Linked DNA regions of Frankia casuarinae. The protein of the gene in region 1 interacts with the protein of each later gene in a pairwise test. Links are inferred from orthologs where the notes say so. Each region holds a gene or a part of one and is shown on either strand. Other genes may lie near its edges. The genes, in order: FRANCCI3_RS19685 and ligA.

Region 1 (14,561 bases):
AGGACACGGCTGTTGTCGCCGAATCCCGGCCACAGGAACCTGCCCTCCGGGCTCTTGCGGAACCAGTTCACGTAGTAGACCCGCGGGAGCTTCGTCTGGTCGGCCTTCTGCCCGACCTCGAGCCAGTGGGCGAAGTAGTCGGCCATGTTGTAGCCGCAGAACGGCAGCATCGCGAAGGGGTCCCGGCGCAGCTTGCCGATCGCTCCGGCCTGGGCCGCCGTCGTCTCGGAGGCGACGATCGAGCCGAAGAACACCCCGCGCCGCCAGTCGGGAGCCTCGGTGACCAGCGGCACCGCGGTCGCCCGGCGCCCGCCGAACAGGATCGCCGAGATCGGCACGCCGCGCGGATCCTCCCACTCCGGGGCGATCGTCGGGCACTGGCCCGCCGGGACGGTGAAGCGGGCGTTGGGGTGTGCGGCGGGCTCGCTGGACTCGGGGGTCCAGTCGCGGCCCTTCCAGTCGATGAGGTGCGCCGGCGGCTGCTTGGTCAGCCCCTCCCACCAGACGTCACCGTTATCGGTCCTGGCCACGTTGGTGTAGATGGCGTTGCCCCAGAGGGTCCTGACCGCGTTGGGGTTGGTCTGCTCGCCGGTCCCCGGGGCGACCCCGAAGAACCCGGCCTCCGGGTTGACCGCGTACAGCCGGCCGTCCTCACCGAAGCGCATCCAGGCGATGTCGTCACCGACAGTCTCCGCCTGCCAGCCCGGCAGGGTTGGGATGAGCATCGCCAGATTGGTCTTTCCGCAGGCCGACGGAAATGCGGCGGCAATGTAGTGGACCTTGCCGGCGGGAGACGTCAGTTTGAGGATGAGCATGTGCTCGGCGAGCCAGCCCTCGTCGCGGGCCATGACGGACGCAATACGCAGCGCATAGCACTTCTTGCCGAGCAGTGCGTTTCCGCCGTAACCCGATCCGTAGGACCAGATCTCCCGGGTTTCCGGGAAATGGGTAATGTACTTCGTCGTATTGCACGGCCACGGAACATCGGCCTGGCCGGGTTCCAGCGGAGCGCCCAGGGAATGGACGGCCGGGACAAAGAAACCGTCCGTTCCAAGCTGCTCGAGGGCGGGCGTTCCCATCCGGGTCATCGTCCGCATGGAGATGACGACGTAAGGCGAGTCGGTGATTTCGACACCGAGGGCCGAGATGCGCGAGCCGAGCGGACCCATGCAGAACGGGACGACGTACATCGTCCGACCCCGCATGCACCCCGCGAACAGGCCCCGGAGCGTGGCCCGCATCTCGGCAGGGTCCAGCCAGTTGTTGGTCGGACCGGCGTCCTCCGCCTGCTCGGAGCAGATGTAGGTGCGGTCCTCCACGCGGGCCACGTCGCCCGGGTCCGAAGCGGCGTAAAAGCTGTTCGGACGTTTCTCGTCATTCAGCCGGACCAGGGTCCCCTGCTCGATCAGAAGGGAGGTCAGCCGATCGAACTCCGCCTCTGATCCATCGCACCACTCAACCCGATCCGGCTGAGTGAGTTCGGCAATCTCGCGCACCCAGGCAACCAGCCTGGCGTGCCTCGTGGGGGCCACGTCCAGCCCCGAAACCTGTGCCGCGGTTGTCACAGCTCACACCTCCGGTCGAGTCGAACCTGCCGCGCTCTCTTCCCATATGCAGGTACCCACTTGAGAACTCGAACGTACTCGTGGACGTTCAGACAAAACCCACAATATAGGGGAAGTTCGAGGCCACGTTCAGGATCATTAGACTGTACCGCGCGTTCCGTCCGCAGTCGCGCGATAGCGAGTGCGCAGAAGCGTCGGATCCATCACGCACCGATACGGACCGACCGCTGCCGTCCAGCTCCGCTTCGTGACGGCGGCAACCCTCGGGTTATCGTTCTCGGCGTGGCTTCCCTCGTACAGCAGCCAGCCGGGCCTCCGCAGACGGACATCGCCTCGCACCCGCGTGACCTGGTGCGACCGCGCATGCGGGGATGGCTACATGCCGGCGCGTTCCCGATCAGCCTGACACTAGGCGTCATTGCGGTGGCACTGGCTACCACGCTGCGTGCCCGGCTCGGTGTCGCGGTTTACGCCCTGAGTATTGCGGCCCTCTTCGGAACGAGCGCCCTCTATCACCGGACGATGTGGTCGACATCACGTGCCCGGGCGCGCATGAAGCGTCTCGACCACTCAATGATCTTTGTTTTCATCGCCGGGACTTACACCCCCTTCGCCCTGATCGCGATGCCGCCGACGACCGCTCGGGTGGTCCTGGCGGTGGTGTGGGGAGGGGCGGGACTCGGCGTCGCCATCCGGATGCTGTGGCTGCACTCGCCGCGGTACCTGACCGTGCCGCTCTACATCGCGCTCGGCTGGGTAGCCGTCTTCGTGATCCCGGAGCTCGCCCACCGGGCCGGGATCGCCTCGATGGTACTTCTGCTCGTGGGGGGGGTCTGCTACAGCCTCGGCGCCGTCGTCTACGCCTGCCGGCGACCGGACCCGGCACCCACGATCTTCGGCTACCACGAGGTGTTCCATGCCTTCACCCTCGTCGCCGCGACCTGCCACTACATTGCGCTGCTCTTCGCCATCTACTAACAGCCTTCCCCCGCACGGCGGCTACCGGGGGCTCCGGCGGCTACAGCCGAGGGCCCACCGAGCGGATCTTCTCCACCTGTTCCATGGCCTCCCGGAGCTGGCGCAGCCAGCTGTCGGCGTTCTCGCCCACCAGACGTACGCACCAGGCGAGGGCCTCGCTGCGGCTGCGCGCCACCCCCGAGTCGACGAGGGTGTCGAGCACCTGGCGTTCCGGCTGGCGCAGCCGGGTCATCACCGGCACGGACAGCGCGGTGAACAGCTCGGTGGTGTCACCGACGGTCGCGCCCCACGCCACCTTGCGGTTGTACCGATGTTCGGCCTTCGTGGCGATGGCGATCCGTTCCTCACGGGTCTGCTCCCGGAACCGCCGGATCCGGGCCCCCGTCGCCGACGGCCCTCCTCCGGGCGCGACGCCGCCGGCCGCGAGTACCCCGATGACCGTGATCTCGTCCCGGTCCACGACCACCGTGGGCATCCCGGCGAACCACCCGGCCGGGATGTGCTCGGCGAACCAGGCTGCGGCGTCGTCCGCCGGAACCACCTCCGCCCGCTCCCCCGGTCTGCCGTACCCCCGTCCACGCGGACCGGACATGACGTGTCCCCTCGATCTCCGATCGGGACCCGCGCGCGGGCCCGGCCTGCCGGCTGATCCGGACCCGGAGGCCCGATCTGGCACTCCAGAGCGGATCCGAAGAACCCCTCGTGACAATTACATGCTTACCGCATCACCAGTCTTACCGCATCACCAGCCTTACCGCATCACCAGTGCAACATGCTTACCGCATCACCAGTGAAAGAAGAGGGACGGTCAGCTGGCCACCTTCACCCCGAGTTGGCGGCGCACCTCGGCTGCGGTCCGGGCCGGCAGCTCACAGACGAAATCCCGGCACACGTACACCCCAGCCGTTTCCCGGCCGACGGTCAGCGGTCCGCTGGTCACCACGACCGCACCGGGCGCCGTGCCGAGGCGGGCGAGCCGTTCCAGCGCCGGGCTGTCCACGACCGCGACCTCGGCCGGCCCGGCCAGCAGCGCCTCGGCGACCGCACCGGCCCAACCGGCGAACCGGGCATCCCGGGCCAGCAACGGAGCGACGCGCGCCACCGTCGTCTCGGCGGCCGACCGGTGTTCGGTGGAACCGGTCAACGCCGCGTAGCTGACCAGGGCGCCGGCGACAGCCGCCTGGCCCGACGGGGTCGCCGAGTCCGAGTCGTCCCGCGGCCGGCGCAACAGCACCTCCGCGTCGTCCGCGGTATCGAAGAACCCCCCGTCAGAGGCCGCGAACCGATCACGGACGATGTCCAGCAGCGTCCCAGCGAGCGCGAGCCACTCCGGATCGCCGGTGACCTGGTGCAGGGTGAGCAGTCCCTCGGCGACGTCGCCGTAGTCCTCCAGTACCCCGGCGTTCACGCCAACCCGCCCGTCCCGGCTCGTCCGGCGCAGGCGTCCGTTGACGAGATGCACGTCCCGGAGCAGGACGGCGGCCTGTTCGGCGGCCCGCACCCAGTCCGGCTCGTCGAACAACGCGCCAGCCTCGGCCAACGCCGCGATGGCCAGGCCGTTCCAGGCGGCCACCACCTTGTCGTCGCGAGCCGGCTGCGGCCGGGTCGCCCGTGCCGCGGCCAGGGCCGCGCGGACCGCCGCGAACCTCGCCGGATCGTCCGGGTCCGCCGGCAGGCGCAGCACCGACGTACCACGTTCGAAACTGCCCTGCTCGGTGACGCCGAAGACGCCGGCGGCCCACCGCCCGTCTTCCGGCCCGAGGACGGCGACGAACTGGGCGGGTGTCCAGGCGTAGCTGGCCCCCTCCTCGGGGTGCGCTCCCGCCGGGGCAGCGCTCGCGGGAACGGCATCCGCGGGAACGGCATCCGCGTCGAGCGCCGAGGCGAACCCCCCCTGGGGGGTGCGCAGATCCGCAAGCAGGAAGGCTGCCGTCTCCCGGACCACCCGTTCGGCCAGTGCCGACCCGGTGGCCCGCCACAGGTGCAGGTAGACCCGCAGCAGCAGCGCGTTGTCGTAGAGCATCTTCTCGAAGTGCGGGACCGTCCACGTCGCATCGACGCTGTACCGGGCGAACCCCCCGGCGAGCTGGTCGTAGATGCCCCCACGCGCCATCCGTTCGCAGGTCACCGCGACCATCTCCAGGCTGCGCGCGTCCCCCGTGCGGGCGGAGTGCCGCAGCAGCATCTCGGCGACCATGGACGGCGGGAACTTCGGCGCACCGCCGAATCCACCGTGACGGGCGTCAAAGCGGGCCGACAGCCCCGCCACGGCGGTGTCGAGCAGAGCCGGGGTGATCTCGGCTGCGAGACCGGACGCCGGACCACGCGTCGCCGCCTCGGCGAGCCGGCGGGCGATGTCCGCCCCCGACTCCTCGATCTCGTCCCGCCGGGTCCGCCAGGCCTCGGTGACCGCCGTCAGGACCTGGCGGAACGACCCCATGCCGGGCCGGGGACGCGGCGGGAAGTAGGTGCCGGCGAAGAACGGCTCGGCGGTAGGGGTGAGGAACACCGTCATCGGCCAGCCGCCGTGCCCGGTCAGGGCGACGGTGACGTCCATGTAGACGGAGTCGACGTCGGGCCGCTCCTCCCGATCCACCTTGATGTTGACGAAGTGGTCGTTCATGTACTCGGCGGTCGCGGCGTCCTCGAACGATTCGTGCGCCATGACATGGCACCAGTGGCAGGATGCGTAGCCCACCGAGAGCAGCACCGGCACCCCCCGCCGGGCCGCCTCGGCGAAGGCCGCCGGGCTCCAGGGCCACCAGTCGACCGGGTTGTCCGCGTGCTGCAGCAGGTACGGAGACGTCTGCTCCGCGAGCTTGTTAGGCACCCGAACTCCTCATGATCTGCGTGTCCGCCAGGCCCGCGGAACCCCGTAGGCCTCTGGATATGCAACCAAAGGCGCGCCCAGGTAGTCCGCCCTCATCTCCACGCCGCGCCGACGTGATCGGCGCGCTTCCTCGACCGGCCCGCCGCGCCGACGTACCCGGCGGATAGGCTCGTGGGACCGCACGATCCCCGCCGTCCGCTCGCCCGACCGCCGTCCGTCAGGCCGCCGTTCCCGCCGCGAGAGCGGTGAGAGGGTCGACGTACCAACGAGTTTGGATGGCACGAGCGATGAGTGAGACGGCCGAGCCCGGCGCCCGGACCGGCGCCGCGGACACCACGGTGGCACCGACCGGTGCGTCTGGCGGGATCATCCCGGCAGCCGCGGGCACCGCGGGCGGCGCCCCCGCCGGGACCGGGAGCGTCGAGCCGAGCTTCCGGTACGACGCCCGGCTCGCCGCCGACATCGAGCGGCGCTGGCAGCGCCGGTGGGCCGACGAGGGCACGTTCAACTCGCCGAACCCGGTCGGGCCGCTCTCGACGGGCTTCGAGAAGGTCGCCGGCCGGGAGCCGTTCTACATCATGGACATGTTCCCCTATCCGAGCGGCTCGGGGCTGCACGTCGGGCACCCGCTGGGGTACATCGGCACCGACGTGTTCGCCCGCTATCTGCGGATGTCCGGCCGGCACGTGCTGCATCCGTTCGGATACGACTCCTTCGGCCTGCCCGCCGAGCAGTACGCCATCAACACGGGCCAGCATCCCCGCGACACCACCAACGCCAACATCGCCAACATGCGCCGCCAACTCTCCCGGCTGGGGCTGGGCCACGACACCCGCCGCGAGATCGCGACGACCGACGTGGGCTACTACCGCTGGACGCAGTGGATCTTCCAGCAGATCTTCAACAGCTGGTACGACCCGCAGGCCGGCCGGGCCCGGCCGATCGCCGAGCTGATCGAGGAGTTCGCCGCGGGCACCCGGGCGCCGGTAGCCGGCCCCGCCGGGGGGAACACGGCCGTGTCGGTTGACGCGGTCCGGGCGGCGAACCCGGCCGGGCTGGCGTGGACCGAACTCGACGAGGTGTCCCGCCGGAAGGTCGTCAACGCGCACCGCCTGGCCTACATCTCCGAACAGCTGGTCAACTGGTGCCCGGGGCTGGGCACCGTGCTGGCGAACGAGGAGGTCACCGCCGACGGCCGCAGCGACATCGGGAACTACCCAGTGTTTCGCCGGCCGCTGAAGCAGTGGATCCTGCGGATCACCGCCTATGCCGAGCGGCTGATCTCCGACCTCGACCTGGTCGACTGGCCGGACTCGATCAAGCAGATGCAGCGCAACTGGATCAGTCCGAGCGAGGGCGCCAGCGTCGAGTTCACCGTCGTCGCCCCCGGCGAGGAGGCAGGTGCGTCCGATCCGTCTGGCTCATCGACCGCCCGGCGTATCGAGGTCTATACCACCCGCCCGGACACCCTGGCGGGGGCCACCTTCCTGGTACTCGCGCCCGAACATCCCCTGGCCGACGCCCTGATCGCCGACACCTGGCCGGCGGACACCCCGGTGAGCTGGCGCTTCCCGGCGGGACGGCCGGGCGGCGGCACGGAACCGGCGGACACCGCCGGGCCGGAGGCGGGCGCCGATCCGGCGTGGACCCCGCGAGCCGCCGTCGACGCCTACCGGGAGTTCGCGGCCCACCGCAGCGACCGGCAGCGCGGCGAGGAGGTCATCGACCGCACCGGCGTGTTCACCGGCTCGTACGTGCGCAACCCGGTCGGTGGCGGGGTCATCCCGGTCTTCCTGGCCGACTATGTGCTGCTGGGCTACGGCACCGGGGCAATCATGGCGGTACCGGCGCACGACAGCCGGGACTTCTCCTTCGCCCGCGCGTTCGACCTGCCGATCCCCGCCGTGCTGGAGCCGGACGCGGACTGGTACGCCGCGCACGGGGTAGTGCCCGCGACTCCATCAGCGCAGTGGCCCGAGGCGTTCAGCGGTGCGGGCGAGTATCGGCCCGGTCCGGCCAGCGCCCCGGTGCTGGTCGGCCTGTCGAAAAGCGAGGCGATCAAGGCCACGGTTCACTGGCTGGAGGAGATCGGCGCCGGCAGGTCGGCGCGGTCGTACCGGCTGCGGGACTGGCTGTTCTCCCGCCAGCGGTACTGGGGCGAGCCGTTCCCGATCGTCTTCGATGTCGACGGGCTGCCCCACGCGGTTCCCGACGAGCTGCTGCCGATCGAACTGCCGGAGATGACCGACTTCCGGCCCACGGCGATGGCCGAGGACGACGCGAGCGACCCGGTGCCCCCCCTGGCCCGGGTGGCCGACTGGGTGACGGTCACCCTGGATCTCGGCGACGGGCCGAAGCAGTACCGGCGCGAGACGAACACCATGCCGCAGTGGGCCGGTTCGTGTTGGTACTACCTGCGCTACCTGGACCCGACCAACACCGAGCGCTTCGTCGACCCGACCGTCGAGCGCTACTGGATGGCCAGGCCGGGCGCGGTTCCCGGCGACGGCGGCGTCGATCTGTACGTCGGCGGTGTCGAGCACGCCGTGCTGCACCTGCTCTACGCCCGGTTCTGGCACAAGGTGCTCTACGACCTGGGCCACGTCTCCACCAAGGAGCCGTTCAAGCGGCTGTTCAACCAGGGATACATCCAGGCGGATGCCTTCACCGACGCCCGGGGCATGTACGTCCCGGCGGCCGAGGTGACGGCGACCCCCGACGGCCGGTTCCTCTTCCAGGGCGCCCCGGTCAACCGGCGCTCGGGCAAGATGGGCAAGAGCCTGAAGAACAGCGTCAGCCCGGACGAGATGTACGACAGGTTCGGCGCCGACACGCTGCGCGTCTACGAGATGGCGATGGGCCCGCTCGACGCTGACCGGCCATGGCACACCGACGACATCGTCGGTTCGCACCGGTTCCTCCAGCGGCTGTGGCGCACCGTCGTCGACGAAACCACCGGGGCGGCCGCCGTCGTTGACGAGCCGTTGGACGACGAGGCTCTTCGCGTCCTGCACCGGACGATCCTCACGGTCACCGCCGAATACGCGGGGCTGCGGTTCAACACCGCGGTCGCCCGGCTCATCGAACTAACCAACTTCGTCAGCAAGAGCTACGGGAAATCCCCCACCCCCCGCGCGCTCGCCGAGCCGCTCACCCTGATGGCGGCCCCGCTGGCCCCGCACATCGCCGAGGAACTGTGGTCCCGCCTCGGTCACGAGGAGTCGGTCAGCACGGTCGCCTTCCCGATCGGGGATCCGGCGCTGGCCGCCGAGTCGGTCAGGACGATCCCGGTCCAGGTGAACGGGAAGGTCCGGTTCACCATCGAGGTTCCGGACGGTTCAGCGGAGCAGACGGTTCGCGATCTGCTCGCCGCACATCCCGAGTTCGCCCGGCAGACCGATGGTCGGACGATCAAGAAGATCATCGTCGTGCCCGGTCGGATCGTGAATATCGCCATCTCCCCCGCCTAGCCGGGGTCTGCGGCAGCCGCCTACCGATCGCTCCCCGCGGAGCCCGCGGGGGGTCCAGGCTGGGTCGGCAGGTCCAGCTGCTCGCCGCCACCCGCCAGGCCCGCCGTGCTACCGGCGCCGGCGGTGCCGGCGGTCTCCTCGACGACCTCCCCGTCGATAACCGGCCCGTCTCCACCGTCCAGCCGGCGCATCGCGTTCGGATCAGGGTCGACGCCGGCGAACTCGCCGCTGGCGACGTTCGACCGCATCCGGCGCAGGCTCTTCGAGAGGAAGAAGAAGATCACACTGGAGGCCGCGATCAGTGCCAGGACGACGAGGAGCCCGACGGCTCCGGCGTCGATCTTCCTCTCGACCAGCACGGAAGCGGCGAAGACCTCGTTCACGGGCACGTCCTCACACCTGGTGTCCTCTGGTGTCCGCCACACCTGCTGTCACCGCCCGCCACGGGGACACTCCACGACGGGCGCCGATTCCGACCCTACGCCCTGCCGTACGAGTCCTCCGCCTCCGCGGTCACGCACCGTTGACTAGATCACATACTGTTCGAAAAGTCACATGCCATCCGAAAAGTCACATGCCACCTGAAAGGTCAGGTTACCGGAGAGTCACACGCCGTTGAACAGATCGTCTTCGGGCAGCATGCCGACCTCGATAAGAGAACGGGCCAGCTGGTAGTCCTCTGTCGGCCAGGCGTCCCGCTGCACCTCCAGGGGTATCCGGAACCACCATCCGGTGGGGTCGACCTGGGTGGCGTGGGCGATCAGTGCCCGGTCGCGGGTCTCGAACCAGTCCGCGCACTCCACCTGGGTGGTGAGCCGACCGGTGTCCTCGGCGCGGTCGACCCACTCGGCCAGCCGCTCGGCATAGGGGGACTCCAGACCGCGGGCCATCATCTCCTCGTGGAGAGCGAGGACGCGCTCCTTGTGGAAGGTGAGGTGGTAGTAAAGCTTGAGCGGCTGCCAGGGTTCGAGGCCGGCGTCGACACCGACCTCGGGATAACGGTCGGGATCACCGGCCGCCTCGAACGCCTCCACACTGACCCGATGGGTCATGATGTGGTCGGGATGCGGATACCCGCCCGACTCGTCGTAGGTCGTGATGACCTGCGGCCGGAACTGACGGATCAACCGGACCAGCGGACGGGCCGCCTCGCCGAGCGCGATGGTGGCGAACCGCCCGTCCGGAACAGGCGGCGGCGGATCGCCCTCAGGCAGTCCGGAGTCGACGAAGCCGAGCCACTCCTGGCGGACCCCGAGGATGAGCCGGGCGGCCTCCATCTCCTGCCTGCGGATCTCCGCCATCCGGGCGGCGACACCCGGCTGGTCCATCGCGGGGTTGAGGATGCTGCCCTCCTCTCCCCCGGTACACGTGACCACGAGGACGTCGGCGCCCTCGCTGGCGTAACGTGCCATGGTGGCGGCGCCTTTGCTGGACTCGTCATCGGGGTGGGCGTGGATGGCCATCAGGCGCAGGCCATGCCGATCGTGGACCGCGGGCATGCGGCCCATTGTTCCTGATGCCTCGACGTTGCTGATGCCTCGACGTTCCTGATGCCTCGACGTTGTTCCGGGCTCACCGGTCTGGGTGATCCGACCTCGTCCGAGGAACCGCCGGGGCCCGCCCCGCGTTCGGTCTGGAAAAGTCACCCAACGCCGTGGCACAATGCACCGTCCGCGCATGCTTCGACGGCAGGCCTGCCGTCGACCGGCGCACCGACATCGTCGTCGGCCCGGTCCGGAGGGCCGATGGACGACGGCCGGTTCCGTCGTCCTCCCACCCCTGCGTGAAGCATGCGTGGTCGAGGTCGAAGGCAAGGGCTGTCGGATCACCCGTAAGGGCTGACCCGCCGGTCCGGAGCTTCCGGGCGGTCCAGACGCCGCCAGAGCCACCAAGCCCGACATCGGATTCCTTGATTCATTTTGGTATGATGACCCTTTTGATGTTCACCGAGGAGCGTGACCCGCGTGACGCAGCAGACTTGGCTCACCCAGGAGGCATACGACCGGCTCCGCTCCGAGCTCGACTACCTGACCGGCCCGTGGCGTACGGAGATCGCGACCAAAATTGAGGCTGCCCGCGAGGAGGGCGACCTCAAGGAAAACGGCGGCTACCACGCGGCCAAGGAGGAGCAGGGCAAGCAGGAGGCCCGGATTCGCCAGCTCACGGACCTGCTGCGCGACGCCCAGGTCGGCGAGGCACCCGCGGCGACCGGCGAGGCCGGCCCCGGCACCGTCGTCGAGGTGCGCTTCTCCGGCGAACGGGAGACGGAGAAGTTCCTCATCGGCTCGCGTGAGGACCACAGCACGCCCATCGAGGTCTTCTCCCCGGCGTCCCCGCTAGGCGGCGCGGTGAGCGGGCACAAGGCGGGCGAGACCGTCTCCTACACGCTGCCCAACGGCCGTTCGGCCAAGGTCGAGATCGTCTCGGTGTCGCCCTACTCGGGCTGACTACGCCAGCAGCGGACGAGCGCCGGCCCGGCTGCACGGGTGGCGGCGTCGGCGTACCGTCAACGGGTGGAGGATCTGCCGGCACAGCCCAGTCATTCCATACCACCGACCGTGCCCCCGACCGTGGCATCTGCGGTCCACCCGCCGACGGCCGCCGCCCCGCAGTTCACCACCCTGGGTGGGCTGCGCCGCAGCGGGCACGCGCACCGCCCGGTGCGGACGGAGCTGCGCGACAACCTCGTCGCCCTGATGCAGGGCGACGGCCCCCGGTTCCCGGGCATCGTCGGTTTCGACGAGACCGTCCTTCCCCAGGTCGAGCGGGCCATCCTGGCCGGTCACGACATCGTCTTCCTCGGCGAGCGCGGGCAGGGCAAGACCCGGCTCATCCGCACTCTGGTGAGTCTGCTCGACGAGTGGTCGCCGGCCGTCGCCGGCTGTGAGATCAACGACCACCCCTACGCGCCGGTCTGCGGCCGATGCCGGGCGCTGGCGGCCGATCTCGGTGACGCGCTGCCGGTGGTCTGGCGGCACCGCGGCGAGCGGTTCAGCGAGAAGCTCGCGACCCCGGACACGAGCGTCGGCGACCTCATCGGCGACGTCGACCCGGTGAAGGTCGCCGAGGGCCGCACGCTCGGCGATCCCGAGACGGTCCACTACGGGCTGGTGCCACGCACCAACCGCGGGATCTTCAGCGTCAACGAGCTGCCCGACCTCGCCGAACGGATCCAGGTCGCGCTGCTCAACGTGCTGGAGGAGCGGGACATCCAGGTCCGCGGCTACCTGCTCCGGTTGCCGCTGGACCTGCTGCTGGTCGCCTCGGCCAACCCCGAGGACTACACCAACCGGGGGCGGATCATCACGCCGCTCAAGGACCGGTTCGGCGCCGAGGTCCGCACCCACTACCCGCTGCACCTCACCGACGAACTGGCGCTGATCCGCCAGGAGGCGGTGATGTCCTGGGCGGGGTCCCCGCTCGGCGCACCGGAGATACCCGATCACCTGGTGGAGATCGTGGCCCGGTTCACCCGGCTGGTGCGCGACGCCCCCCAGGTCGACCAGCGCTCGGGGGTGTCGGCCCGGCTGTCGGTGGCCGCGGCCGAGACGGTGGCGGCTTCGGCGGTCCGCCGCGCGGCGCTGACCGGCGAGGAGACGCCCACCGCACGGGTGGTCGACCTCGCCGCGATCGTCCCGGCGGTACGCGGCAAGGTCGAGTTCGACCAGCTGGAGGAGGGCCGGGAGGACGAGGTCCTCGCGCTGCTGTTGCGCCGCGCGGTGGCCGAGACATTCCGGGCAAGGCTGGCCGGCGCGGACCTCACCGGCCTGCAGGCCCGCTTCGACGCGGATGGCCCGGTCGAGACCGGCGACCTGGTAGCGGCGGCCGAGCTGCTGCGCCGGGTCGGGCCGGTGCCCGGGCTCGCGGCGATCCTGACCAGGCTCGGCGTGGACGGGGCGGAGTCGCCGGGGCTCGCGGCGGCCGCGCTGGAGCTGGCGATGGAGGGACTGCACCTCAACCGCCGGCTGGCCAAGGAAGAGCTTCCCGGACGGACCGTCTACGGCACCTGACCCGGCGGCACCTGGCCTCGGCACGGAAGCTTCCAGGAGGAACAGTGAATTCCGGAACATTCCGGTATGGCCCGTGGGACGGCGGACCCGACCCACTCGCCTCTCCCTTCACCGCGTCCGACGCCCTGGATGAGATGTCCCGCCAGATTCTGGAGGGACGCACCCCGCGGGAGGCTCTGGAGTCGCTGCTGCGCCGGGGCATGCCGGGCCGGCGTGGTCTGGACGACATGCGCCGGGCCGTCGAGCGGCACCGGCGGGAGGCCCGATCCCACGGCCGGATGGACGGGACACTCCAAGAGGTCCGCCGGCTGCTCGACACCGCCGTGGGCCAGGAACGGGCGGCGCTGTTCCCCGACCCCTCCGACGACGCCCGGCTGCGCGAAGCCGAGCTGGACGCGCTGCCCGCGGACCCCGCCCGTGCGGTGCGCTCGCTCGCCGAGTATGACTGGCGGTCCCCGCCGGCCCGCGAGACGTACGAGAAGATCTCCGAGCTGCTGCGTCGCGAGGTCCTCGATTCCCAGTTCAAGGGGATGAAGCAGGCCCTGGAGGGGGCCACGCCCGAGGACTTCGCCCGGATCCGGGAGATGGTCGGCGCGCTCAACGCCCTGCTGGAGGCGGACGCCCGCGGTGAGGACACCGACGAGGCGTTCGCCCGGTTCATGCGGGAGTTCGGCGACTTCTTTCCGGAGAACCCCGGCTCGCTGGAGGAACTGGTTGACGCGCTGGCCCGCCGGGCCGCCGCCGCCGCGCGGTTGCTGGCCGGGCTCACCCCGCAGCAGCGCTCCGAACTCGCCGATCTGATGTCCACGGCGATGGAGGACCTGGGGCTCGCCGCGGAGATGTCACGACTGGCGCAGGCGCTGCGCGCGTCCCGACCTGACCTCAACTGGGGTGGACGGCTGCGGGGGCGGGCCGGCCGGTTGGGCGACGGCCTGAGCGGCGAGGAACCGCTCGGTCTCGGCGACGCCACCACCGCGCTGGAGGAGCTCGCGGAGCTGGACGAACTGGCCGCCGCGCTGGGGCAGGACTACGCCGGGGCCTCCCTGGAAGACGTTGACCCCGAGGCGGTGGCCCGGGCGCTGGGCCGGTCCGCCGTCGACGATCTGCGAGGGCTGCAGGAGATCGAACGGGAGCTGGAGCGGCAGGGATTCCTCACCCGCCGGGCCGGGAGCCTCGAGCTCACCCCGCGGGCGGTGCGCCGGATCGGGCAGGCCGCACTGGCCCGGATCTTCCGGCAGGTCTCCGCCCGGGGCCGCGGGGATCACAGCGTGACCGACGCGGGTTCCGCCGGGGATCTGCTGGGCACCTCCCGGGCCTGGCAGTTCGGCGACACCCAGCCGATCGACGTCGTCCGCACGGTCCGCAACGCGGTGCTGCGCGGCGGTCCGCCCGGCCGGGGCCACCCGATCCGCCTGGCGGTGGCCGACTTCGAGGTCGCCGAGACGGAGCGCCGCGCCACGGCGGCGGTGTGCCTGCTCGTCGACCTGTCCTACTCGATGGCGCTGCGGGGCACCTGGGGCATCGCGAAGTCGACGGCACTCGCGCTGCACACGCTCGTCAGCACGTCGTTCCCGCAAGACAAGATCCACATTGTCGGCTTCTCGGACTACGCCCGGGAGCTGCGGCCGGTCGAGCTCGCCGGGCTCGACTCCGAGATGGTGCAGGGCACGAACCTGCAGCACGCCCTGCTCATCGCTGGCCGGTTGCT
Region 2 (13,833 bases), 310 kb from region 1 along the record:
GAATGTTCGCCGGTGAAGGTGACCCCTTCCGGACCAACCGCCGGTTCCACTTCCTCTCCGCCGGCTCGCCTGCGACCCGGCTGTCCACCGCCTTCGACTCGGTGACCCTCTACGGCCGCGATCCCGCGTCTCAGCCTGACATCTATGGCAAGATCGGCACGTCGGGCGTGTCGATAGCGACGTTGGACGACATGAAGGTCCTGTTCGCCGGGTTCGATCTGTGTGATCCGTCGACCAGCGTCTCGATGACCATCAACGGCCCGGCGCCGACGATCCTGGCGATGTTCCTGAACGCCGCGATCGACCAGCGCTTGGACGCTTTCCGCGCCGAGCACGGCCGGGAGCCGAGCACGGACGAGGCCGCCGAGGTCCGGGCCCGCACGCTGGCCACGGTCCGTGGCACCGTGCAGGCGGACATCCTCAAGGAGGACCAGGGGCAGAACACCTGCATCTTCTCCACCGAGTTCGCGTTGCGGGCGATGGCGGACGTGCAGGAGTGGTTCATCGAACACGCGGTCCGGAACTTCTACTCGGTATCGATCTCCGGCTATCACATCGCCGAGGCCGGCGCCAATCCCATCAGTCAGCTCGCGTTCACCCTGGCCAACGGCTTCACCTACGTCGAGGCCTATCTGGCCAGAGGGATGCGCATCGACGATTTCGCCCCGAACCTGTCGTTCTTCTTCTCCAACGGGATGGATGCGGAGTACACCGTCATCGGGCGGGTGGCCCGCCGGATCTGGGCGGTGGCCATGCGGGAGCGCTACGGTGCCGCCCCCCGGTCGCAGATGCTGAAGTATCACGTACAGACCTCGGGTCGGTCGCTGCACGCACAGGAGATGGCCTACAACGACATCCGGACCACGTTGCAGGCGCTGTGCGCGATCTACGACAACTGCAACAGCCTGCACACCAATGCGTACGACGAGGCTGTGACGACTCCTACGGAGAACTCCGTCCGCCGCGCGTTGGCCATTCAGATGATCATAGATCAGGAATGGGGACTCGCCGCCAACGAGAATCCCCTGCAGGGATCGTTCATCGTCGATGAACTGACCGACCTGGTCGAGGAGGCGGTGCTCGCCGAGTTCGAGCGGATCAGCGACCGCGGCGGTGTACTCGGCGCGATGGAGACCGGCTATCAGCGGGGACGCATCCAGGACGAGTCGATGCTGTACGAGCGGCGCAAGCACGACGGCACCCTGCCGATCATCGGGGTGAACACGTTCCTGCGGCCGGAGTCGGCCGGCACCGATCCCGACGCCGAGGGAGGCCCGATGGAGCTCGCGCGGGCCACGGAGGAGGAGAAGCAATCTCAGCTCACTCGGCTGGAGGAGTTCCACCGCCGGCACGGCGCCGAGGCGGGCGCCGCCCTGGAACATCTGCGGGAGGTCGCCAGGAGCGGGGGGAACACGTTCGCGGCGCTGATGGAGGCGGTCCGCGTCTGCTCCCTCGGGCAGATCTCCCAGGCATTCTTCGACGTGGGTGGGCAGTATCGACGTAACGTCTGATTATGCCCCGGGTGGCGCCCGCCGTTACGTCGATCGGCGTTACGCTGGTCGGTACGCTGGGCGCCGCGGCAATCTCCGGGTACGCATGAATCTTTGCCAGCGCGTCCGTCCTGGGGTGCAATGGACGCTGCCCGCCGCGACGGTCCCCGGCTGCCAGGTTGGGCGGGAACCGTCCCATGAAGTGCAGGAGCGTCGACAAGTCGTGGCCACCCCGAAACCGTTGCCAACCGACCCCATAGCGGAGGCCCATCGGCACTGGACCGCCCACGGCTGGGGGGCGGCAGCGGACGGCATGGCAGCGGTCACCTCCCTGATGCGGGCGCAGCAGATCGTCCTCGCCCGGGTTGACGAGGTCCTGCGCCCCCTCGATCTGACCTTCGCGCGCTATGAGCTGCTGATGCTGTTGATGTTCAGTCGGTCCGGAGCGCTGCCCCTCAACAAGATCGGAAGTCGGCTGCAGGTCCATCCGACCAGCGTCACCAGCGCGGTCGACCGGTTGGAGGCGAGGGGGCAGGTGCGGCGTACCCCGCATCCTACGGACCGGCGGGCGATTCTCGCGAAGATCACCGAGGAGGGTCGGGTCACTGCCATGGCCGCGACCGAGAAGCTCAACGACACCGTCTTCGCCGATCCCGGGCTGGGTGACGGCGGGGTGCGCAGACTCATCGACCTGCTGACCGATCTGCGCCGGGCCGCCGGCGACTTCTGATCGCGCGGTGTTCGGCCCGTCCGCGACTACCCTCTAGAGCTGTGACCTACCTCGACCACGGGGCGACGACGCCGATGCGACCGGAAGCGCTCGCCGCGTACACCGCGGTGCTCGCCGATACCGGCAATGCCTCGTCGCTGCATGCCAGTGGCCGCCGTGCCCGCCGCATCGTCGAGGAGTCCCGCGAGACACTCGCCGGAGTGCTGGGCGCCCGTCCGTCCGACGTGGTGTTCACCGGAGGCGGTACCGAAAGTGACAACCTCGCCCTGAAGGGTCTGTACTGGTCACGCCGCCGGGCCGAACCGGGCCGGCGGCGGGTGCTGGTCAGCGCCGTCGAGCACCGGGCGGTCCTGGACACCGTCGACTGGCTCGGCCGGGCGCAGGATGCCGAGGTCGAGCTGCTCGCGGTCGATGCCGCGGGAACCGTGCGGCCGGACACCCTCGCCGCCGCCCTCGAACGGGATCCGGACTCGGTGGCCGTCGTGTCGGTGATGTGGGCGAACAACGAGGTCGGCACCGTTCAGCCGATCGCCGAGCTCGCGACGATCGCGCACCGTCACGGCGTGCCCTTCCACACCGATGCGGTGCAGGCGTTCGGCCAGATCCCGATCGCCGTCACCGACGAGGGCCCCGACGCCATCACGGTCAGCGCGCACAAGATCGGGGGGCCGATCGGTGTCGGTGCCCTGGTGGTGCGCCGGGGATTGGCGATGGAGCCGCTGACCCACGGCGGCGGTCAGGAGCGCGACATCCGGTCCGGAACGTTGAACACGGCCGGGGTGGCGGCGTTCGCGGCGGCCGCGGCGAGGGCATGCGCCGAGGCGCCGCAGGAGAGCGTCCGGCTGGCGGCCCTGCGTGACGACTTGGTGCGCCGGGTCCGGGCGGAGGTCCCGGAGGCGGTGCTCAACGGTGCCCCGCTGCTCGGGGACGGCGGCGGTGGGGACGGCGGCGGTGGGGACGGCGGCGGTCCGGGACCGCACCGGCTGCCGGGAAACGCCCATCTGACCTTCCCCGGCTGCGAGGGAGACTCGCTGCTGATGCTGCTCGATGCCCGGGGGATCGAGTGTTCCACCGGCTCGGCCTGCTCCGCTGGAGTGGCGAGGCCGTCGCACGTGTTGCTCGCGATGGGAGTGGATGAGGCACACGCCCGCGGATCGCTGCGGTTCTCCCTCGGGCACACCTCACGGGCCTGCGACATCGACGCGCTGGTCGCGGCGATCGGGCCGGTCGTCGAGCGGGCGAGCCGCGCGGGGGCGCTGGCCGGCACGAGCGGCAGCATGAGCGGCACCTGAGAGGCGATGCCCATGATGCCTTGCTCCCGTCCACGTGGTTCCCTGAGGTTCGGCGGAGATTCGGGGAGGTGATGGTCTGATGCGGGTGCTCGCCGCGATGTCCGGCGGGGTCGACTCCGCCGTCGCCGCCGCCCGGGCGGTTGACGCCGGTCACGACGTCACCGGGGTGCATCTGGCGTTGTCGCGCTCGCCGGAGTCGGACCGGACCGGAGCCCGCGGCTGCTGCACCATCGAGGACGCCCGGGACGCCCGGCGGGCCGCCGATATCCTCGGCATCCCGTTCTACGTCTGGGATCTCGCGGACCGGTTCGAGACCGACGTCATCGAGGAGTTCGTCGAGTCCTACGCGGCCGGTCGCACGCCCAACCCCTGCGTGCGCTGCAACGAGCGCATCAAGTTCGCGGCCGTACTCGACAAGGCCCTCGCGCTCGGCTTCGAGGCCGTCGTCACCGGGCACCACGCCCGGCTCGATCCGGACGGCACCCTGCGCCGCTCGGTGGATCCGGACAAGGACCAGTCCTACGTCCTGGGAACGCTGCGTCCCGAGCAGCTCGCCGCCGCGCGGTTCCCGCTCGGGGATTCCACCAAGGCCCAGGTGCGGGTAGAGGCGGCCGAGCGTCGCCTTGCCGTTGCGGACAAGCCGGACAGCCACGACATCTGTTTCATCTCGCACGGGGACACCGGTGGCTGGTTGCGCGAGCGGCTCGGCCCGCGGCCGGGTCCGGTCATCGATGCGACGACCGGGCAGACGCTCGGGCACCATGACGGCGCCTACGCCTTCACCGTGGGTCAGCGTCGCGGGCTGAAGCTCGGGCGGCCGGCCGCGGACGGCCGGCCGCGCTATGTGCTGGACATCTCCCCGGTGACGTCGACGGTCACCGTCGGACCGGCCGAGGCGCTCGACGTGCGCCGGCTCGTGGCGGACCGGGCCGTCTGGCCGCACGAGGGGGCCGTGTCATGCCTGGCCCAGGTGCGGGCGCACGGCGGGGTGGTACCGGCGGTGGCGCAGGCGCGCGACGAGGAGCTCGTCGTGACGCTGACGACGCCGGTCCGCGGCACGGCCGCAGGCCAGGCAGTGGTGCTGTACGACGGTGACCGGGTGCTTGGCGGAGGGCACATCCGCACCACCGGTGGTTAGCTGGGCGCCCGGTCGGCGGGCCGTTGACGGAGCGGGCGTGGAGCGGGCGTGGCCGGGGATCTCCCGCGGACTCCCGGAGGATGTCAAGACATGAGTACTGACGCTGCACGGATGTGGCCGCCCGGCGCGGCCACCGGGGTGGGCTCGCTGCCGGGAACGGATGCGGCCCAGGCCGTCAAGCTGGTCTTCGACGAGCTGCCGGACCTGCCGCATCTGCCAGAACTGCCGGCCAGGGGAGCCGGGGGTGCGATGGTCGGGCGGGCGGCGGCGATCCTCGTCGACATGCCGGTGGACCTTCAGCCGGCTGGCTGGCGGCTGGTTCCCCGACCCGGCCTGGACCTGCGCCGGTCACGGGATCTGCTCGAACGCGACCTGGACGCGCTGACGGAGGTCGCCGCCGACTACGCGGGATCCTTCAAGATTGCCGTGACCGGCCCGTGGACGCTGGCTGCCGAGCTGGAGCTTCCCCGCGGGCACAAGGCGTTGTCGGATACCGGCGCCACCCGTGACATCGCCGACGCACTGACCGCGGGGCTCGTCGGACAGGTCGAACAGATCGCCCAGCGGGTCCCGGGGGCGCGGATCCTGGTCCAGCTCGACGAGCCGTCGCTGCCGGCGGTGCTCGCGGGCCGGATCCGCACTCCGAGTGGGTTCTCGGTGCTGCCCGCCGTCGAGGAGGGCTTGGTTGTGGAGCGGCTGCGGATCCTGCTCGGTGGCCTGCGGGCGCTGCCGGCGACCGTCGGAGTCGGGGTGCACTGCTGCGCTCCCGCGGTGCCGCTGGCGGCGTTGCGCGCGGCGGGTGTGGACTTCGTCGGTCTCGACGTCACCGCGCTTACCCGGGCCGAGGACGACGCCGTCGGCGAGATCGTGGAGGCCGGAGTGCGGCTGATGGCGGGCCTCGTCCCCACCAGGCCGATTTCACCGGCCGCGCCGATTTCACCGACAGGACCGACAGGACCGACAGGACCGACTGGACCGACCGCACCTGCTGGTGCAGCCGGACGGGCTGTCTTGGCCGCACCGAAGTTGTCGGATGTCCGCCGTACGGTCGAACCCGTCATCGCACTGTGGCGCCGGTTGGGATTCCGGCCCGAGCAGCTCGGAGAGGTGGTCGCCGTGACGCCGACATGTGGCCTGGCGGGCCTGGGAACGGACGATGCCAGGACGGTGATGCGCCACTGCCGGAAGGCGGGGCGGGTCCTGGTCGACGCACCGTCGTGAGCGCGACGGCCGGTACGGCCGACGAATCCGGCGTGGCTTCGGCGGCGGCTTCGGCGGACGAGCGGGCCCGCGCCGCCAGCCTCGCCCGCGAGCTCGACGAGCACGCGTACCGCTACTACGTGCTCGATTCCCCGACGATCTCCGATGCCGAGTACGACCGGTTGATGGCGGAGCTCGCCGCGCTGGAGGAGCGGCATCCCGACCTGCGCACACCGGACTCGCCGACGCAGAAGGTGGCCGGCTCCTACTCGACCCTGTTCACCCCGGTCGAGCATCTCGAACGGATGCTGTCCCTGGAAAACGTCTTCGACGACGACGAGTTCCACCAGTGGGCGGCGCGCGTGGCCCGGGAAAGCGAGGTCGACGCCTGGCTCTGCGAGCTGAAGATCGACGGGCTTGCCGTGGACCTCGTCTACGAGGATGGTTACCTGGTGCGTGCCGCGACGCGCGGCGACGGCCGGACGGGGGAGGACATCACCCCCAACATCCGCACCCTGGCGAGCGTGCCGGTACGGCTGCGCGGGCCGCGGGTGCCCGGGCTGCTGGAGGTGCGGGGCGAGGTCTTCTTCCCGACCGCGAAGTTCGCCGAGCTCAACGCCGGGCTGGTGGCCGTGGGGGGCAAACCGTTCGCGAACCCGCGTAACGCCGCGGCCGGATCCCTGCGGCAGAAGGATCCCCGGGTCACCGCCACCCGGCCGCTGGAGATGATTGTCCATGGCCTGGGCGCGCAGCGCGGCTTCGAGGTCACGTCCCAGTCGGCGGCCTATGCCCGCTTCGCGGAGCTCGGGCTGCCCGTCGCCACCCACTTCGAGGTCCTGGCGACGGTGCCCGGCGTGCTCGACTACGTGCACCGGTGGGGCGACGCGCGCCACGACGTGGTGCACGAGATCGACGGAGTGGTCGTCAAGGTCGACTCGTTCGCCCTGCAACGCCGGTTGGGCTCCACCTCGAAGTCCCCCCGCTGGGCGGTGGCCTACAAGTATCCGCCGGAGGAGGTCACGACCAAGCTGCGCGATATCCGGGTGAACGTGGGCCGCACCGGCCGGGTGACCCCCTTCGGGGAGCTGGAGCCGGTCCTGGTCGCCGGGTCCACGGTGGGCCTCGCGACCCTGCACAACATCGACGAGGTCGGTCGCAAGGGGGTGCTCATCGGGGACACGGTCGTCCTGCGCAAGGCCGGGGACGTCATCCCGGAGATCGTCGGCCCGGTCGTCGACCTGCGAGAGGGTTCCGAGCGGGCCTTCGTGATGCCCACGCGCTGCCCGGAGTGCGGCACCGAGTTGGTGCGGCCCGAGGGCGAGGTCGACATCCGTTGCCCGAACACCGTCTCCTGTCCCGCGCAGTTGCGGGAGTCGATCTTCCATTTCGCATCCCGGGGGGCGATGGACATCGACGGGCTCGGGTACGAGACGGCGACCGCCCTGCTCGAGGCGGGCCGGGTGCGTGACATCGGCGACATCTTCCACCTGACGCCCGAGTCCTTCGAGGGGCTGCGCGGGTTCGCGCAGAAGAAAATCGACCAGATTCTGCGGGGGGTCGAGGCCGCGCGGCACCGGCCGCTTTGGCGGCTGCTGGTCGGCCTGTCGATCCGCCACGTCGGGCCCACGGCGGCGCGGGCGCTGGCCCGGGAACTGCGGTCGCTGGAAGCGATCGCCGCCACGTCGGCCGAGGACCTCGCCGCGGTCGAAGGGGTCGGTCCGAAGATCGCCGGCGCGGTGCTCGACTGGTTCGCCGATGAACGGCACCGCGACATCCTCGCCAGGATCGCCGCCGGCGGGGCACGGCTCGCCGACGTCGGCGCGGAGGAGGGCCCACGTCCCCTCGACGGCGTCACCGTCGTCATCACCGGCACGCTCACCGACTGGAGCCGCGACTCGGCCAAGGAGGCGGTCGAGGCGCGCGGCGGCAAGGTCACCGGCTCGGTGAGCAGGAAGACCACCGCCGTCGTCGTCGGCGCGGATCCGGGGGCCTCGAAGTACGACAAGGCGCGCAGTCTCAGGATCCCCATGCTGGACGAGGCCGGATTCGCCGTTCTGCTGGCGCAGGGGGTCGACGCGGCCAGCAAGCTCGCCGTTCCCGCCGACGGTCCCGAGAAGGCCGAGACCCCGGTGGAATAACCCGGGGGAGGATCCCCCGCTCAGAAACGGTCCGTCCTGGTCAGGCTCGCGGCGATGCCCGCCAGATGGGCCAGTCGGTCGATCTCGGAGGAGCGGAACCGGGGGCCGCCGGGCCGCCCGACCAGGATCACCAACCGGTCGCCGCCGACCGGGGCCGCGGCGAGTTCCATGCTGACCGCCCGCCAGCGAGGCGGGAAGGCGCCATCCTCGGCCCCGATCCGCCGCGCCCGTTCCAGCGGCAGCCAGGGCAGGGGTAACCGGACCCGTTCGGGGACACCGAGATCGTCCCCGCCGAGGGCCGGAGCGCCCACCGAGGTCTCCCGGACCCGGACGTCGTCCGGCCCGACGTGCTCCAGCAGCATCGCCCAGTCGGCGTGGAAGACGCCGGGCGCGAGGTCCGTCAGGGTCGCCACGGCGTCGTGCGGCCGATCGGTCATGGCGTCCACCAGGTCGAGGTCGTTGCCGATACCGCCCCCGTCGGCGAGAAACGGCCGAAGCGACTCGACGATCACGCCTGGAACCGAATGAGCGGCGGTGAGGACGCGATCGGCGAGGCCGCCCGGTGGCAGAAGCACGAGCAGATCGTCCACGGCTCCGTCGGCGGTGCGCTCGATGACGGTGATGCTGACGATGTCGATGCTCGCCCTGCCCAGGGCCGTGGCCACCGCGCCGAGCGCTCCCGGGCGGTCCGGCAGCACGAGGCGAAGCAGATACGACATGTAGCTGAGCATGCGCAAAGAGCATGTCGGCGGGATGGCCGGCCGGTCACGCGAAGATAACGTCCCCGCCCGGCCGGCGGCTCCCCCAGGACCACAGCACAGGAACCTCGCCGAAGGTGAGGTGACGGAAACCCCGAAGGGCAGCCTGGGCCAGGAGAGCAGCGGGGGGCGGCGTCCGCGGGGGTCCCGCCGCGGCCCGTACGATGACATCACGTCGACGCGGCGATGCGTCCGGTCCGGGACCGTCCGCCCGGGGCGCCCCAGGGGTGCATCCGGCCTCTCCCGGTTCCGGTTCCCGCATCCGTCGCGGCGCCCAGGACCAGTCACGGGCCCCGCGCCCACCGCCCACGAAGGGGCCACACGCCATGGCGATCACTCGGGACGAGGTGGCTCACCTCGCCCGCTTGGCGCGGATGTCGGTGACCGACGACGAGCTCGACGCGCTGGCACCGCAGCTCGAGGCGATCCTGTCCGCGGTCGCCCGGGTCTCCGAGATCGCCGCCGGGGACATCCCGCCGACCAGCCACGCCGTGCCGTTGACCAACGTCTTCCGGCCGGACACCATCTGCCCGTCGCTGCCCGTCACCGAGGCCCTGGCCGGTGCCCCCGCCACCGAGGACGGGCGGTTCCGGGTGCCCCGCATCCTCGATCCGGACGAATGAGGTCGCCGCCCGCATGACGGAGAACATGACGGAGAACCCGACACCTCCCGGCACGACTGACGTCGTGCGCCTGTCCGCCGCCGCGACGGCGGCCGCGATCGCCGTCGGCAGGCTGAGTGCCGTCGAGGCGACCCGGGCGGCGTTGGACCGCATCGCCAAGGTCGACGAGACCGTCCACGCCTTCCTGCACGTGGACGCCGACGGCGCGCTCGCCGCGGCCCGGTCGGTCGACGACCGGCGCGCGGCCGGGGAGCGCCTCGGGCCGCTCGCCGGGGTGCCGTTGGCGCTCAAGGACGTCTTCACCACCCGAGGGATGCCCACCACCTGCGGCAGCCGCATCCTCGAGGGCTGGCACCCCCCGTACGACGCCACGGTGGTGAGCCGGCTGCGGGCCGCGGACGTCGTCCTGCTGGGTAAGGCCAACATGGACGAGTTCGCCATGGGCTCGTCGACCGAGAACTCGGCGTTCGGGCCGACCCGCAACCCCTGGGACGTCACCCGCATCCCCGGCGGCAGCAGCGGCGGCAGCGCCGCGGCCGTCGCCGCCTTCGAGGCGCCGCTTGCCCTCGGCACCGACACGGGCGGTTCCATCCGTCAGCCGGCCGCCCTCTGCGGTCTGGTCGGGGTCAAGCCCACCTACGGCGGGGTCAGCCGCTACGGGCTGGTCGCCTTCTCCAGCTCGCTGGACCAGGCCGGCCCGCTGGCCCGCACGGTGACCGACGCGGCGTTGCTGCACGCCGCGATCGCCGGCCACGATCCCCTGGACTCCACGAGCGTCGACGCGCCGGTTCCCGCGGTCGTGGCGGCGGCACGGCAGCGCGACATCCGCGGTATGCGGGTCGGTGTGGTCCGCGAGTTCGCCGGCGACGGATACGACCCGGGGGTCGAGGCCGCCTTCGCCGCCGCGGTCGAGGCGCTGACGGGCCTGGGCGCCCAGGTCGTCGAGGTGAGCTGCCCGCACTTCAGCTACGCGCTGCCCGCCTATTACCTGATCGCGCCCAGCGAGTGCTCGTCGAACCTGGCTCGCTTCGACGCGATGCGCTTCGGGCTGCGGATCGGCGACGACGGTCGGGCCGGGGCCGAGGAGGTCATGAGCCGCACCCGCGAAGCCGGCTTCGGCCCGGAGGTGAAGCGGCGGATCATCCTGGGCACCTATGCCCTGTCCTCGGGGTACTACGACGCCTACTATGGCCAGGCGCAGAAGGTCCGTACGCTGATCAGCCGCGACTTCACCGCCGCGTTCGAGCAGGTCGACGTCCTGGTCTCGCCCACCACCCCGACACCGGCCTTCCCGCTGGGCGCGAAGGTCGACGATCCGGTGGCCATGTACCTGTCGGACCTGTGCACGATCCCGTCCAACCTCGCGGGCGGCCCGGCGATGAGCCTGCCGTCCGGGCTCGTGGACGGGCTGCCGGTGGGTATCCAGATCATGGCGCCGCCGTTCGCCGATGACCGGCTCTACCGGGTCGGCGGGGCGCTGGAGGAGGCGTTGGACGTCGGACGCGGCCATCCGCTGCTCGACGAGGTCCCGGCGCTGTGAGCGGGCGCCCGGCGCTCTCGCGGGTCATCCGTGTTCCGGGTGTGGCGGCCGCGGTGACGGGCCGCCGACCGCGAGGGAAGGGAAGGAAACGGCGATGGTGAGTCTGCGCAGCGGCCGGCAGGACCGGTTCCTGGTGGGCGTGGTGTGGCTGCTCACCGTGCTGGTGCTGGGTCTCGGCATCGCCACGCTCAACCCGGTCCTGCTCGTCTGGGGAGTGCTCGGCCTACCGGCCGCGGTGTTCCTCACCTACGTGCACGTCCGCGACACCCGCCCACCCAGCGACCCATGAGGAGTTCATCCGGTGAGCACAGTGGCTCCCGCCGGCGCGCTGCCGTCCTACTCCGACGTTCTGGCCCGCTACGAGCCGGTGATCGGATTGGAGACGCACGTCGAACTCGGCACCGCTTCCAAGATGTTCTGCGGCTGCGCGACGGCCTTCGGTGCCGAGCCCAACACGCAGGTCTGCCCGGTGTGCCTCGGGCTGCCGGGTTCCCTGCCGGTGGTGAACGAGGCGGCGGTGCGCTTCGCGGTCATGATCGGACTCGCGTTGCACTGTGAGATCGCGTCGTGGTGCCGGTTCGCGCGCAAGAACTACTTCTATCCCGACATGCCGAAGAACTTCCAGATCAGCCAGTACGACGAGCCGCTGTGCACGAACGGCTGGCTCGACGTGGAGGTCGAGGGCGAGGTGCACCGGGTGGGCATCACCCGGGTGCACATGGAGGAGGACACCGGCAAGTCGCTGCACGTCGGCGGCGCCACCGGCCGCATCCACGGCGCCACCCACTCGCTGGTCGACTACAACCGGGCCGGCATCCCGCTCGTGGAGATCGTGACTGAACCGGACGTGCGTTCCCCCGAGGTGGCCCGGGCCTACGTGGACGAGTTGCGGGAGCTGATCCGGGCGCTCGGGGTCTCCGACGTCCGGATGGAGCAGGGATCGCTGCGCTGCGACGCCAACGTCTCGCTGCGCCCGCGGCCGGCGCCCGGCGACCCGGACGCTCCCTTCGGCACCCGCAGCGAGACGAAGAACCTCAACTCGCTGCGGTCGGTGGAACGCGCGGTGCGTTACGAGACCACCCGGCAGGCCGCGTTGCTCGACGACGGCCAGCGCATCATCCAGGAGACCCGCCACTTCGACGAGGCGTCGGGCCGCACCTCGTCGGGTCGCTCCAAGGAGGAGGCCACCGACTACCGGTACTTCCCGGAGCCTGACCTCACCCCGTTGGCCCTGCCCGCGGAATACGTCGAGCGGCTGCGGGCCGGCCTGCCGGAGTTGCCCGCGGCGCGCCGGGCCCGGCTGATCGCCGAGCACGGCTACACCGCGCGGGACCTGCAGGACCTGCGCAATGCCGCGGTCCTCGACCTGGTCGAGGAGACCATCGCCGCCGGCGCGGCCCCGGCGACCGCCCGCAAGTGGTGGCTCAACGAGCTGGCCAGGCGCGCCTCGGACGCCGGTCTCCAGCCTCGCGATCTTAAGATCACCCCGACCGACGTCGCCCGGATCACCGCGCTGGTGGCCGCGGGCGAGCTCACCGACGCGCTGGCCCGCAAGGTCATCGACGGGGTGCTCGCCGGTGAGGGCACGCCCGACGAGGTGATCGCCGGCCGTGGGCTGGCGATCGTCGCGGACGACAGCGCGCTCACCGCGGCCGTCGACGCGGCGCTCCTCGGTGCCCCCGACATCGCCGAGAAGGTCCGCGGTGGCAAGGTGAACGCCGTCGGTCCGCTGGTGGGCGCGGTGATGAAGGCGATGAAGGGCCAGGCGGACGCGGCGGCCGTGCGGCGACTGCTGCTGGAGCGCCTCGGCGTCTCCTGACATCGCTTCCCGGCCTTCGGCTTCCCGGCCTTCGGTTTCCCGGCCGATCCCCGATTTGTCGTATTCAAGATGATTCGCAGATTTTAGCGCCATTCGTTCAAGAAACGTCCGACCGGTCGCCGCCGTCCCCCGCGCCGTGGGTTGCCTCTCCGTGATCCGAGCTCGGGAGGACCACGTTCTCCCGCCGTGTCGGACCCGCGTGTCGGGTTGCCGACGTCGTACGGCGCGTCGGATGCGAAGGGCCGGAGGCCTCCATAGGGTGGGTCTCCCATCGGGGTGTCACGATCGAGGGGAGAGCGTGCCGCCGTGCCCCTTACACCTTCCGGCTTCACCGCGTCAACCTCCCGCCGTCGGGGTCGGGGCCGCCGGACGGCGATCATCGTCGCGGTCGTCGTCGTCCTGCTGGCCGTCGCCGGCGGCGTCGGCTACGTCCTGAACAACCGCGCCGCCGACCGCGCCGCCGACCGGAAGGTCCAGGCTGCGGCCGACTCCTACCTGGCCGGCTGGCGGACGCTGACGACTTCCGGTGGGACGGCGACCCCCGGCTCCGCGGCTGTCGCCGCCGTCTCCACGCCCGGGAGCATCGACGTCGCGCGCCTGGTGGGCACGATGGCCGAGGTGCGTGACCGCCTGCTCGTCACAGCGGCTACGTTTACCCCGGGCGCGATCAGCCGCAGCGGCGAGACGGCGACCGTGCCGTACCTGGCCAGGCTCACGCTCTCTGGTCTGCCGACGCCGCTGGAGTACACCGGGGCGCTGCATCTCGTCTCGACCGGCGGCGGGTGGCGGGTGAAGGCTGATCCGGTCTCGGTGCATCCGGCCCTGCGCCCAGGGCTGCACCTGGACCGGACCGCCTCCACCGGTAAGCGGGGGGACCTGCTCGACGTGGCGGGCCAGCCCCTACGGGACTCCTCCGACCTGGCGGGCAACCTCGTCGGTCGGACGGCGCCGCTGTCCGGGTTGCAGCGGGTGTACGACGACCGGCTGCGGGCGCAGGGCGGCGCGGTCGTCGTGCGGGATGCGAAGAACGCGACCGTGCAGACGCTGCACACCTATCCGATGACCGACGGCGAGGCGATCCGTACCACGATCGACCTGCGGGTCC

What was found.
Region 2: the proteins of FRANCCI3_RS19685 (region 1) and ligA interact in binary tests that used the Escherichia coli proteins (3 or more experiments, as listed by UniProt). The link is inferred for Frankia casuarinae from one-to-one orthologs.

The regions. Positions count from the first base shown.
Region 1 is NC_007777.1:4,661,370-4,675,930, forward strand. What follows is about bases 5,317-9,043. They hold FRANCCI3_RS19685 (leucine--tRNA ligase), read left to right. Parts: upstream 5,317-5,648; coding sequence 5,649-8,843; downstream 8,844-9,043. Other genes in these bases: FRANCCI3_RS19680 (thioredoxin domain-containing protein), read right to left, coding at 5,317-5,373; FRANCCI3_RS19690 (hypothetical protein), read right to left, coding at 8,864-9,043. In the rest of the region: FRANCCI3_RS19665 (phosphoenolpyruvate carboxykinase (GTP)), read right to left, coding at 1-1,565; FRANCCI3_RS19670 (PAQR family membrane homeostasis protein TrhA), read left to right, coding at 1,929-2,543; FRANCCI3_RS19675 (hypothetical protein), read right to left, coding at 2,584-3,135; more of FRANCCI3_RS19680, read right to left, coding at 3,352-5,316; more of FRANCCI3_RS19690, read right to left, coding at 9,044-9,226; mycothiol conjugate amidase Mca, read right to left, coding at 9,449-10,351; transcription elongation factor GreA, read left to right, coding at 10,808-11,290; FRANCCI3_RS19705 (magnesium chelatase), read left to right, coding at 11,414-12,853; FRANCCI3_RS19710 (vWA domain-containing protein), read left to right, coding at 12,898-14,561.
Region 2 is NC_007777.1:4,349,922-4,363,754, reverse strand. Bases 5,429-8,427 are described here. They hold ligA (NAD-dependent DNA ligase LigA), read left to right. Parts: upstream 5,429-5,867; coding sequence 5,868-7,988; downstream 7,989-8,427. Other genes in these bases: FRANCCI3_RS18410 (ACT domain-containing protein), read right to left, coding at 8,009-8,427; FRANCCI3_RS18420 (methionine synthase), read left to right, coding at 5,429-5,871. In the rest of the region: fused isobutyryl-CoA mutase/GTPase IcmF, read left to right, coding at 1-1,511; FRANCCI3_RS18435 (MarR family winged helix-turn-helix transcriptional regulator), read left to right, coding at 1,714-2,220; FRANCCI3_RS18430 (cysteine desulfurase family protein), read left to right, coding at 2,262-3,512; tRNA 2-thiouridine(34) synthase MnmA, read left to right, coding at 3,592-4,650; more of FRANCCI3_RS18420, read left to right, coding at 4,741-5,428; more of FRANCCI3_RS18410, read right to left, coding at 8,428-8,719; Asp-tRNA(Asn)/Glu-tRNA(Gln) amidotransferase subunit GatC, read left to right, coding at 9,073-9,369; Asp-tRNA(Asn)/Glu-tRNA(Gln) amidotransferase subunit GatA, read left to right, coding at 9,383-10,909; FRANCCI3_RS18395 (hypothetical protein), read left to right, coding at 11,004-11,198; Asp-tRNA(Asn)/Glu-tRNA(Gln) amidotransferase subunit GatB, read left to right, coding at 11,211-12,728; FRANCCI3_RS18385 (penicillin-binding transpeptidase domain-containing protein), read left to right, coding at 13,035-13,833. UniProt on the Escherichia coli protein: DNA ligase that catalyzes the formation of phosphodiester linkages between 5'-phosphoryl and 3'-hydroxyl groups in double-stranded DNA using NAD as a coenzyme and as the energy source for the reaction.